One region of the Kluyvera sp. NPDC087067 genome, then DNA from elsewhere that is predicted to be linked to it. Evidence: predicted binding sites of a transcription regulator. Region 1 holds the regulator's gene; each other region holds the start of a gene.

Region 1 (3,120 bases):
GGCTTACGCCCATAACGGTCAGACAGCGGCCCCCATAACAGCTGGGCAACCGCAAAGCCTGCAAGGAACAGACTGAGGCTGGCGCTCACGGCGGAGGCCGGCGTTTGCAGGTCTTCCTGAATGGCCGCAAAGGCCGGCAAATACATATCTGTTGCCAGAAAACCCAGCACGCTCAGCCCTGCTAGCCAGACTAAAAATCCTTTCCCCGGTTGCATAATACGACCTTTCTATCATCAATAAACAATGCCGCAGAGTGTAGAGAGTGCATTGGTGGTTGTGAAACGCTAATATTTGAGTCATGGATTCAAAATTTTTGCAGGCAGAAAATGTGGTCTGAATATTCTTTGGAAGTGGTTGATGCCGTGGCGCGTAACGGTAGCTTTAGCGCGGCGGCGCAGGAGCTTCATCGCGTGCCTTCTGCTGTGAGCTATACCGTCCGCCAGTTAGAAGAATGGCTGGCGGTGCCGCTGTTTGAACGGCGCCATCGGGATGTGGAACTTACGCCTGCGGGCGTTTGGTTTTTGAAAGAGGGACGGTCTGTTATCAAAAAAATGCAGATCACCCGTCAACAGTGTCAGCAGATTGCCAACGGCTGGCGGGGGCAACTGGCTATTGCGGTAGACAACATCGTTAAACCGGCGCGAACGCGACAGATGATTGTAGATTTCTATCGTCATTTTAACGATGTCGAGCTTATCGTTTTTCAGGAGGTATTTAACGGCGTGTGGGACGCGCTGGCGGATGGTCGCGTGGAATTAGCGATTGGTGCCACCCAGGCTATCCCGATTGGCGGACGTTTTGCTTTTCGTGATATGGGGATGCTTAACTGGCATTGTGTGGTTTCCCATGCCCATCCGCTCGCCCAAATGGACGGGCCGCTCAGCGATGATGTGTTGCGCAACTGGCCCTCACTGGTGCTTGAGGATACGTCTCGTTCATTGCCTAAGCGCACCACCTGGCTTCTCGATAACCAGAAAAGAGTGGTTGTCCCCGATTGGGCATCTTCGGAAACGTGCATTTCCGCAGGGCTATGCGCGGCAATGATCCCCGGACATCGGGCGCAGCCGTGGCTTGATAGCGGTGAGTGGGTCGCCTTAACCTTAGAAAATCCGTTCCCGGATGCCGCCTGTTGCCTGACCTGGCAGCAAAGCGAAGCCTCGCCGGCGCTAAGCTGGCTATTAGAGTATTTAGGGGACAGTGAGACGTTAAACGATGAATGGCTGCGGACGCCGGAATAGGGCGTCCGCATAGGGACTTAACGGCGATAGTCGCGGAACGGGCCGTCAGCCACGGAGCGGCGCTCGATGAGGCGTGGATGGACCTCAATTGACTGCGACTCCTCACGCTTACTGACGATACGATCCATCAGCATATTGAAGGCCGTTTCGCCCAGCGAGTCTTTTGGCTGGTGAATCGTCGTCAGCGCAGGCGTAAAGAAGCGAGAGTTGCGCACGTTATCGTAGCCGATAAGCGAGATGTCCTGAGGAACACGAAGCCCCATTTCATCGGCTGCACACAGCGCGCCCATTGCCATCACATCACCGCCGCAGAAGATTGCGGTGGGGCGAGGGTGCTGGGACAGGATTTGCTGCATTGCGCGATAGCCTGATTCTGGCTCAAAATCGCCTTGCACAATCCAGTTGGCCGGGACGTTAATCATCGTCTCTTCCATCGCTTTCATAAAGCCTGCCAGGCGGCCCGCGCCGGTGTTACGCTCCAGCGGCCCTGGGATAACGCCGATATCACGATGCCCACGTTCCACCAGGTAACGACCCGCCATATACCCGCCTTCAAAGGCGTTATCAATGACTGAGTCAGTAAAGTCGGCTTTGGCTTCACCCCAATCCATAACCACCATCGGGATGTTGCGATACTCTTCGAGCATCGACAGCAGCGATTCCGGGTACTCAGAACACATCACCAGCAGGCCATCTACGCGCTTTTGCGCCATCATTGACAAATACGCGCGCTGCTTTTCCAGATTGTTCCACGCATTGCCAAGGATCAGGGTATAGCCTTTCTCAAAGCAGTTCTTCTCAACGGCTTCGATGATTTCAGCAAAGTAAGCCGCCTCGCTACTGGTTGCCAGCAAACCAATCGATTTGGTGTGGTTAACCTTGAGGCTGCGCGCGACGGCGCTTGGCGAGTAGTGCAGCTCTTTAATCGCTGCCCATACCGCTTCACGCGTGTCTTCAGCGACAAAACGGGTTTTGTTAATAACATGTGATACGGTTGTAGTGGAAACGTTTGCGCGCTTCGCTACATCTTTAATTGTTGCCATTCCATCTCACTCCAGACCCTGGCCTGCCCCTGAAAATACCGAAAGGAAAACGTTTGCCTTCACACACCCTGGTACAATCTTGCAGATTGCATTTCGCCGGGAAAACGATACAGGACGACAGGAGGGGGTCAATGGCCGGTTCGCTTATAAATAAGCGTCGAATTTTGACTTATCCTGACGCAAAGTGGAAGAACAAAAACCATCATCCTGCTAAATCTGTGAAGATTTTTGCGATTAAGTGTGCAAAAATGATTAAACGCAGTTTTACTGTGGTAATCAAAAGGAGAAAAATTGATGAGCACCGACCTTAAGTTGTCACTCGGTACTACCTTCGTTGCGCTCGCGCTGATCGTCGCGGCGGCGTTTACCGCGATATTGCATTAATCCCCCTGTGAGGGAGCATTCGCTCCCTCTCGTTTTATTGTTATCCAAATAGCAATAATCTTTTGCTGTTTTGTACACTTCTGTTTTTCTGTGATTGCTGTCATGCTTTTGCCCCATGTTGTCATGCCGCGTACTGCGTATGGCTTAGCGGAGCTTTTGTATGAAAATGAATTTTCCTTTATTGGCGTTAGCCATTGGGGCTTTTGGTATCGGCACCACCGAATTCTCGCCGATGGGACTTTTGCCGGTTATCGCGAAAGGGGTTGATGTTTCCATTCCTGCCGCCGGTATGTTGATAAGCGCCTATGCCGTTGGTGTGATGGTAGGCGCGCCGCTAATGACCCTGTTGCTTTCGCATCGCGGTCGCCGTAATGCGCTGATTTTCCTGATGGCTATCTTCACCCTCGGCAATGTGCTGTCGGCGTTCTCGCCGGACTACACCACCTTAATGGTGT
Region 2 (3,120 bases), 490 kb from region 1:
AAACCGATGACACGCTTGCGCCGCAGGCCGAGCAGGATGCAGAGGTGGAGATCGAGTGGGAAGGAAGCGCATTTAGCGGTAATAATCAGCAGATTGTGCTCGAACAGCTTGAACAACAGGGAATTCGCGTTCCATATTCCTGCCGTGCCGGACTTTGTGGAAGCTGTCGTGTGACGTTACTTGAAGGCGAAGTGACTCCGCTGAAGAAGAGCGCCATTGGCCAGGACGGAACGATACTGAGTTGCAGTTGCGTACCTAAAACCGCGCTGAAGCTAAAGCGTTAAACCGCTTGTTCCAGGTTGTAACCGACGTTTCCGAATTGCGGTTGCAGCCTGTCGTTCATCACTTTAATCGGATCGCCTAACTGCATTGTGCGCCCCGCAAGTACCAGACCTGGCTGCGCTAACAGACACAATGCGGCGTTCTCGCCGGGTTCAACCACTAAAAGATTCACCTGGCTATTGTCATCGCTTAGCCACACGCAAGCGGCGTCGCCGGTCGTCGGTGACCAGGCATCGTGATGGGTACGAAAATGCCAGCTTTTCGGCATTTGCGGCTTCAGGAAACGGATTGCCACCAGCGCATTTAAAATGAGCTCAGCGCGATGTTCTTTGGACAACGGTAGATCGCGGCACTTTTCTTCAAAAGAAAAATAGAGTGCGGCATCATCAACGCAAAAACCGGTAGGATCAAATGCATCGGGCGTTAACATGCGGCGGGCAAAACGCGAGCGAAATAACATACCATTGGCTAAATCGAGCATCATTCGATCGTGCTCTTCATCATAATACCAACGCCAGTTATCATCAGGTTTAATTCGCATTGCTCTCCCCCATCATTTTCGCATCCAATGCTGTGCCCGTTTCTTCCGCTGTGTTACGTTGCCCTGAATAATAAAAGACTAATATGTTTAAATAAGCAACAGTAGGGAAATATAAAGCAACCAGGGCCGGAAATAAAGCCCTGGATCACATTACCAGGAAAAAGACTAGATATGGGTAATGATTTCTTTAATCAACGGTGGGCCTTTAAAAATAAAACCGGAATAAATTTGTACCAGTGAAGCTCCTGCCGCCATTTTCTCGCGCGCCGCAGTCACTGAATCAATACCGCCAACGCCGATGATCGGCAGCTGACCTTTTAATTCTGCTGACAGCATACGAATAATTTCGGTACTTTTTAATTGTAATGGACGACCGCTTAAGCCACCCATTTCATCGCAATATTTCATCCCTTGAACCAAAGAACGATCTAATGTCGTATTGGTCGCAATTACACCATCAATATTGTGACGAACTAAACTGTCGGCAACCTGGATCAACTCTTCATGAGAAAGATCCGGCGCGATCTTCACCGCCACAGGAACATATTTGTGATGTTTTTCCTGAAGCTCAGATTGCTTATTTTTAATACCGGAAAGTAGATCATCGAGCGCTTCGCCATATTGCAAGCTACGCAGCCCTGGGGTATTTGGCGAGGAAATATTTATCGCAATATAACCGGCGTAGGCATAGATTTTTTCCATACAAATCAGATAGTCATCTTTACCCTGCTCTACCGGAGTGTCTTTATTCTTACCGATATTAATCCCCAGGATACCGTCAAAATGCGCTTTTTTAACGTTCTCGACCAGGTTATCAACGCCGTGATTGTTAAAGCCCATACGGTTGATCAACCCTTCAGCATCAACCAGGCGGAACAGACGCGGTTTGTCGTTTCCTGGTTGCGGACGCGGGGTGACGGTACCTATCTCAATGGAGCCGAATCCCATCGCCCCTAAGGCGTCGATGCATTCGCCATCTTTATCCAGGCCCGCGGCCAGCCCCAGTGGATTTTTAAACGTCAGACCCATACAGGTCACCGGTTTTTGCGGCACTTTCTGGCGCACCAGCGCTTCGAGTGGGGTGCCGGTGATACGGCGTAACTGTTGAAATGTTAATTCATGAGCGCGCTCTGGATCGAGCTGAAAAAGTGCTTTACGAACGAAGGGATAGTACATGAACTCTCCTGGATTCCCGGTGTGCAAACCGGGGGCGTATTATGTGCGATAACGCGCAGAAAGGGAATTGACCTATGGCAAAAAAAGCGCAAACGTTTTCTTTGCTTCTCCCCCGCACAGCAATCCTTTATGCCTTTTTTGGTAAACCAACGCTGGAAAAAGTATTTCGCCCTCCTTATGCGCTCTGCGACACTCATGCAAATGTTATGAAATTTAGATTAATGTTTGTTTTTAGTTATAAGGAGAGTTCATGCGCGTCATTACTTTAGCCGGTAGTCCCCGCTTCCCTTCCCGCTCCAGCGCCTTACTCGAGTACGCGCGGGAGAAATTATCGACGGCAGATGTCGAAGTCTTCCACTGGCATTTGCAAAATTTCTCCCCGGAGGATTTGTTCTATGCCCGTTTCGATAGCCCGGCCCTGCAAGCTCTGACCGAACAACTGGCGCATGCGGATGGGCTGATTATTGCTACGCCGGTTTATAAAGCCTCTTTCGCCGGGGCGCTGAAGGCGCTGCTCGATCTGTTACCTGAGCGCGCGCTGGAAGGTAAAGTGGTATTGCCGCTCGCCACCGGCGGCACGGTCGCACATATGCTGGCGGTGGACTACGCCCTGAAACCGGTGCTGAATGCGCTGAAGGCGCAGGAGATCCTGCAAGGCGTATTTGCTGACGACAGTCAGGTGACCGATTACCAGCATAAACCGCAGTTCAGCACGAATTTGCATCATCGTCTGGATAGCGCGCTGGAGACTTTCTGGCAAGCATTACACCGGCGGGATATTCAGGTTCCCGCATTAGGTACGGCAAGACGGGCCGAACATGTTTGATAAAGAAAACGCCGCGAGGGAACCTCAGCGGCGTTTTTGTTGATAATGTAGCCCGGCCGAACGAAGTGACGCCGGGAACAGGCTCCGAGCCTCCCGGCGTCGGCGCTAACGCCTCGGCCGGGCTACCAGTGCTTAGGCTAACGCCTTCGCAATCTTCTCGTACAGATCGCCGGACAGATTTTCCAGACCTTTCAATTGCTCAAGCGCCGCACGCATCAGCGCCTGACGTTTTGCGTCATAGCGTTTTAAGCGGATCAGCGGCTCAATCAGACGTGATGCAACCTGTGGGTTACGG
Region 3 (3,120 bases), on a different contig from region 1:
TCTGGAACTTTGTCCATCATATCTTTAATGTAACGCATCCCACCGCTGATGCTCTGCTCAGCGTCGGTGCGATCGGTTAACCCAAGACTTTGGGCCGTATTTTTCGTCAGCATCATCAGACCACGCACGCCGGTCGGGGAGGTGGCGAGGGGATCCCAGTGCGACTCCTGATAGGAAATCGCTGCCAGCAAACGCCAGTCAATCTCGCTGGCATACTTTTCAAACAACGGCTGCAAATCGGGCAACACGTTATCGACCGCGCGCAGGAATGAGCGCGTATCGACATAGTCAAAATCATCGCCATGCCCGAGATACTTTTCTTCAAGACGCGCGAGCGTACCGTCATCGTTAATATTATTGAAGAAGTCGAGCATCGCCGCAGAAAGCGTATTGTCATCATCCTGCAGGCTAAACCAGGTGACCGGCTGCTCATCGGTGATATCAAGCGCGACCGCCAGTTCAGGATGCACGCGCTGGAACAGACCGATAGCTACTGAATCCGCAATGGTGTAATCCAGCTTGCCATCGATAACGGCCTGCATTAGATCGACCGACGCGCGCTTATCATCCACGGTCCATGACAGGTCGGGATACTTCTTTTGTTTTAAATTGTGCAGATCGCTAATCACAACCTGCCCGGGTGCGACGGTGAGTTGGTTTGCGCCGATGTCACTCAGGCTTCGTGGCCGCGTGTTGCCCACGCGATAAACCAGCTGCTGCGATACGGAGTAGTAGGTCGGGCCTGGCTGATAGTCTTTGACCCGTTCGCTGTTATAGACCAGCCCCGCCGCCAGCATATCGACATTGTTATGGTCGAGGTCATCAAAAAGCTGGCTGATGTTCTGACGCACGGTGATTTTTAGCTTTACGCCAAGGTAATCCGCAAACTGCTGCGCCAGCTCATAATCGAGGCCGATATCTTTATCATTATAGGTACTGTAGGTCAGCGGAGAATGCACGGTACTGACGCGCAGCTCCCCCCGCTCCTGGATCGCGGCGATTCGGTTTTCTGGTTTACCAAACCAGGGAATGGAGGGCCATAGGGCCGCTGCCAGCAACAGCGTGACAACGCCGATGAGCAGATAATTAATCTTAAGTTTTTTCAAATAGTTAATTCGCCCAGATGTAAGTATAAATCCCTGACGACGTTACGGTTTGCTATAGATTGAGCGGCATTTTGCTTAACATTACGCCAGTTGGCAACTGATTCGAGAAGTAGGTCACACCTATTGGTAAAGCGCGCCGCTGATTTTATTTCGACGCAAACGGTTTCGTCGCGGCGCAGGATTCTCTATAATAGCGCCCGTTCTCCCCCCATTGCGCACACTGAAAGCTGAGAAGACGAGAGACTTATGATGGAAATTCTGCGTGGTTCGCCTGCACTGTCTGCATTTCGCATTAACAAACTGCTGACGCGTTTTCAGGCAGCCAACCTCCCGGTAAGCAATATATACGCTGAGTATGTCCATTTTGCCGACCTGGAAGCGCCGCTTAATGAAGAAGAGCGGGCCAGGCTTGTGCGACTGTTGCAGTATGGCCCAAGCCTAAGCAGCCATACGCCGAGCGGAAAACTGCTGCTCGTCACTCCCCGCCCTGGCACTATCTCTCCCTGGTCTTCAAAAGCTACCGACATCGCCCACAACTGTGGCCTACCGCAGGTTCTGCGTTTAGAACGCGGCGTCGCATACTATCTTGACGCGGCCAGCCTGACCGCTGAGCAGGTACAAGCCGTTGCCACAGAACTGCATGACCGAATGATGGAGAGCGTATTCGACTCTCTCGAAGATGCACAAAAACTGTTTGCTCATCATACGCCCGCACCGGTTGGCTGCGTTGACCTGCTAGGGCAGGGACGTCAGGCGCTGATTGACGCCAACATCCGCCTTGGCCTGGCGCTGGCTGATGATGAAATTGATTACCTGCAAGATGCGTTTAACAAACTGGGGCGCAACCCGAACGACATTGAGCTGTACATGTTCGCGCAGGCGAACTCCGAACACTGCCGTCATAAAATTTTCAACGCCGACTGGATTATCGACGGTCAACAACAGCCGAAATCGCTGTTTAAAATGATCAAAAACACCTTCGAAACCACGCCGGATCACGTGCTGTCAGCTTACAAAGATAACGCCGCCGTGATGGAAGGTTCCGAGGTAGGGCGCTACTTTGCCGACCACGCCACCGGTCGCTACGATTTCCATCAGGAGCCGACCCATATCCTGATGAAAGTGGAAACCCACAACCACCCGACGGCTATCTCGCCGTGGCCGGGTGCGGCAACCGGTTCTGGCGGTGAAATTCGTGACGAAGGTGCCACCGGGCGCGGAGCGAAGCCGAAAGCCGGTCTGGTAGGTTTCTCCGTATCCAACCTGCGAATTCCAGGCTTTGAACAGCCGTGGGAAGAAGATTTCGGCAAGCCGGATCGTATCGTCACCGCGCTGGATATCATGACCGACGGCCCGCTGGGCGGCGCGGCGTTCAACAACGAATTTGGCCGTCCGGCCTTAACCGGCTACTTCCGTACCTATGAAGAGAAAGTGAACAGCCACAACGGTGAAGAACTGCGCGGCTATCACAAGCCGATTATGCTGGCGGGCGGGATCGGCAACATCCGCGCCGATCATGTGCAGAAAGGCGAGATCGTCGTTGGCGCAAAACTGATCGTCCTCGGTGGCCCGGCGATGAATATCGGACTGGGCGGCGGTGCGGCCTCTTCAATGGCCTCCGGTCAGTCTGACGCTGACCTCGATTTTGCCTCAGTACAACGCGATAACCCGGAAATGGAACGCCGCTGCCAGGAAGTTATCGACCGCTGCTGGCAGTTGGGCGATGCCAACCCGATTCTGTTTATCCATGACGTTGGCGCAGGCGGCCTCTCAAACGCCATGCCGGAGCTGGTGAGCGATGGTGGGCGCGGCGGTAAGTTTGAACTGCGCGATATCTTAAGCGATGAGCCGGGCATGAGCCCGCTGGAAATCTGGTGTAACGAATCCCAGGAGCGCTACGTACTGGCGGTGTCCGCTGACCAGTTGCCGTTATTTGATGAACTGTGCAAGCGCGAACGTGCACCTTATGCGGTGATTGGTGAAGCGACCGAAGAGCTTCACCTTTCCATGAACG
Region 4 (3,120 bases), on a different contig from region 1:
GGATTTCATGCCTTTGATGGAATAGGTGTAGCTGTCTTTGTTAATCAGCACATACTTGCCGTTATGCTGCTCAAACTGCAAATCGATACGCGACAGCGCGCGACCGTATTTATCCGGTTCGGTGACAATAACGCCATTAATCACCTCTTTATCCACTTTTACGTGCATATGCCCGGCGACGATAGCCGCCAGTTCTGGGTTCGCTCGCGCAATATCGCCGACGCCGGTGCCCGGTCGCTGGTTCTCGTTATCAATCCCCATATGCGCCACCAGCACGATGGCATCTACTTGTCCCTGAATCTGCTCAATAGTTTGTTTCACCGCGCCAACTGGATCGGTAAAGTTAAGCCCTTTTACCCGGTCAGTGCCTTTCGCAAATTCGGCGGTCATCGGCGTATCCATGCCAATAATGCCAATCTTCACCCCTTGCCGTTCGATGATTTTGTAAGCCGGTAAATAGGGTTTGCCGCTGTCCCAGAGGATATTGCCGGCAAGTGCCGTCCCTTTAAACTGGTTAAGCGAGGTCGACAGCGATTTCAGACCGAAGTCGAATTCATGGTTCCCCATCACCCAGACGTCATAGTCCAGAGCGTTAAAACCTAAGATCATCGGACTGGTTTTGTCGTTCTTGAAGGTTTCGACAAAGTTGCCCTGAATGGTGTCACCCGCGTCAACCAGAATGACGTTGGGCTGTTCATGCCGCACCTGGCGAATCTGGGTGGCAATCTGACTCAGACTGCCCGCCAGATTTTCAGTATCCGTTGAGTAGTCCCACGGAACGAAGGTGCCATGGAGATCGGAGGTGCCGAGGATAGTGATATTGACGGGTTCAGCCATCGCCGCAGAGGTACCGAAGCAAAGTAAAAGCGCAAGAAACGATTTTTTCATTGTTATTTGATGTGCCGAAAGGGAATCGAGGAGAAATTATGCGATTCACATCAAGATTTATACCAGCAACTTTACAGGGCAAACAGTGAAACTGAGAGGCAGCTCAAGCTCGGGGAGTTTAGCAATGCGGGATGACAGCCACGCCGGACAAACCACGAAAAATCAATACATTGTAGGTTGTCGCAGGCGCAGCAAATATTAATGGCTTTTGCGCAGCAGATATTGATACGGCAGCGACTCGGTCTGCTCAGCAATCAGCTCATGTTCCATGAAACGGCAAAAGCCGGGAATATCACGCGTGGTGGCAGGGTCGTCGGCAATAATCAGCAGCGTTTCGCCCACCGGCATCGTCCGCACGGTTTTGCGTACCATCATCACCGGTTCCGGGCAGCGTAGCCCTTGGGCATCTAAGGTATGGTCTGGGCGGGTAAACAAATCGGTCATGAGAATCTCGTGGTCAGAAAAAACGGCCTTAGTTTACGCTGACGGTCTGGCAACGCAACAAGGTTAACGATTGCGCGAAAAACAACCATTGCAATGAGGCGGGAAAGCAGTATTATTCCGCCCCTGCAATGGGTTTGCAGATTATTGGGTTCCCTCACCCCAACCACTAAAAAGGTACAATATGACTCCCTTTACTTCGCTACAGCGCCGACATGCGCTGGTTTGGCTATCGCTATTCCATTTACTGGTGATCACCTCCAGTAACTATCTGGTGCAGCTGCCGGTTTCCATTTTCGGCTTCCATACCACTTGGGGCGCGTTTAGCTTTCCGTTTATTTTCCTGGCCACCGACCTCACCGTGCGGATTTTCGGCGCACCGCTGGCGCGACGCATTGTGTTCGCCGTGATGATCCCGGCGCTGATGATCTCCTACGTTATTTCTGCTCTGTTTTATATGGGCGAATGGCAGGGGTTTGGCGCGCTCGCACACTTCAACCTGTTCGTTGCGCGAATCGCGGCCGCCAGCTTTATGGCGTATGCGCTAGGGCAGATCCTCGATGTCCACGTGTTTAACCGTCTGCGTCAAAGCCGTCATTGGTGGTTGGCCCCTACGGCTTCCACGCTGTTCGGTAATATCAGCGACACGCTGGCGTTCTTCTTTATCGCGTTCTGGCGCAGCACCGATCCTTTTATGGCGGCGCACTGGGTGGAAATCGCCCTTGTTGACTACACCTTTAAAGTGCTCATTAGCATTGCGTTCTTCCTGCCAATGTATGGCGTACTGTTGAATATGCTGATGAAAAGGCTGGCAGATAAATCTGATTTATCCGTAGTACAGCCCGGCTAAGAGTTCATGACATTGGTTGTGATAAGATAGATAAATGAGCCGTTAGTGGCTGTTTATCGAAAGGAAGAAGTCAATGCGCAAATTGGTGAAATATGTTGGTATTGGCCTGCTGGTCGCGGGTCTTGCTGCCTGTGATAACAGCGATACCAGCACCCCCGCACAGGGTTCGGCTGCCGCAAGTGACGCCGCCGGGCAGGCCATCAGCCTGTTAGACGGTAAGGTAGGCTTCACGTTACCTGCCGGTATGAGCGATCAGAGCGGCAAATTGGGGACGCAAAGCAACAACATGCACGTTTACTCCGACGCGACCGGCCAGAAAGCGGTCATCGTTATCGTGGGTGATGGGACTAACGAAGATCTGGCCGTCATGGCAAAACGCCTGGAAGAACAGCAGCGCAACCGCGATCCGCAGCTGCAGGTGGTGACCAATAAATCCATCGACGTAAAAGGCCACCCCCTTCAGCAGCTCGACAGCATTATCTCTGCTAAAGGCCAGACCGCTTACTCTTCCGTGGTTCTCGGTAAAGTCGACGGCAAACTGCTGACCATTCAGGTCACGCTGCCAGCGGACAATCAGCAGCAGGCGCAGACCGCTGCGGAAAACATCATTAATACTTTAGTCATCAACTAATTCTCTATGATGTTGAAATGGCCTCTCGCGTCGTTACGCCAGAGGCCGTTTTTTTAATTGCCACCCCAACAACAGGGCCACGGTAACCAACCCCGCCGCCGCGATATAGATTGTCGACACTCCCATATACGCCATCATCAACCCCGCCAGCGGCCCGGTTATCCCTAACGAAAGATCCATAAAGACGGTATAGGTTGCCAGCGCCGCCCCCTGGTTTTGCGGCGGCACGGCTTTGACGGCCACCACGCCGAGCGCCGGGAATACGAGCGAGAATCCCGCCCCCGCCAGAAACGTGCCGATTTTTGCCAGC

The links. The regulator PurR, encoded in region 1, represses purine synthesis genes. The targets are predictions, from matches to a motif close to CANGCAAACGTTTGCNTG.
Region 2: the regulator PurR is predicted to act here: its motif matches at 2,085-2,102, upstream of pyrD (quinone-dependent dihydroorotate dehydrogenase).
Region 3: the regulator PurR is predicted to act here: its motif matches at 1,259-1,276, upstream of purL (phosphoribosylformylglycinamidine synthase).
Region 4: the regulator PurR is predicted to act here: its motif matches at 1,392-1,409, upstream of tusA (sulfurtransferase TusA).

What each region holds. Positions count from the first base shown of each region.
Region 1 covers NZ_JBIUZS010000001.1:696,475-699,594, forward strand. Annotated here, with positions in the region: gene punC (purine nucleoside transporter PunC) at 1-215, opposite strand, end outside; gene punR (DNA-binding transcriptional activator PunR) at 327-1,238, shown strand; gene purR (HTH-type transcriptional repressor PurR) at 1,256-2,281, opposite strand; gene ACIPDS_RS03380 (YnhF family membrane protein) at 2,576-2,665, shown strand; gene ACIPDS_RS03385 (MFS transporter) at 2,826-3,120, shown strand, end outside.
Region 2 covers NZ_JBIUZS010000001.1:209,012-212,131, reverse strand. Annotated here, with positions in the region: gene ACIPDS_RS00900 (YcbX family protein) at 1-284, shown strand, start outside; gene zapC (cell division protein ZapC) at 281-823, opposite strand; gene pyrD (quinone-dependent dihydroorotate dehydrogenase) at 989-1,999, opposite strand; gene ssuE (NADPH-dependent FMN reductase) at 2,250-2,825, shown strand; gene pepN (aminopeptidase N) at 2,958-3,120, opposite strand, start outside.
Region 3 covers NZ_JBIUZS010000008.1:203,431-206,550, reverse strand. Annotated here, with positions in the region: gene mltF (membrane-bound lytic murein transglycosylase MltF) at 1-1,106, opposite strand, end outside; gene purL (phosphoribosylformylglycinamidine synthase) at 1,353-3,120, shown strand, end outside.
Region 4 covers NZ_JBIUZS010000005.1:58,051-61,170, forward strand. Annotated here, with positions in the region: gene ACIPDS_RS14065 (bifunctional metallophosphatase/5'-nucleotidase) at 1-888, opposite strand, end outside; gene tusA (sulfurtransferase TusA) at 1,087-1,332, opposite strand; gene ACIPDS_RS14075 (7-cyano-7-deazaguanine/7-aminomethyl-7-deazaguanine transporter) at 1,514-2,179, shown strand; gene ACIPDS_RS14080 (DcrB family lipoprotein) at 2,253-2,810, shown strand; gene ACIPDS_RS14085 (MFS transporter) at 2,844-3,120, opposite strand, start outside.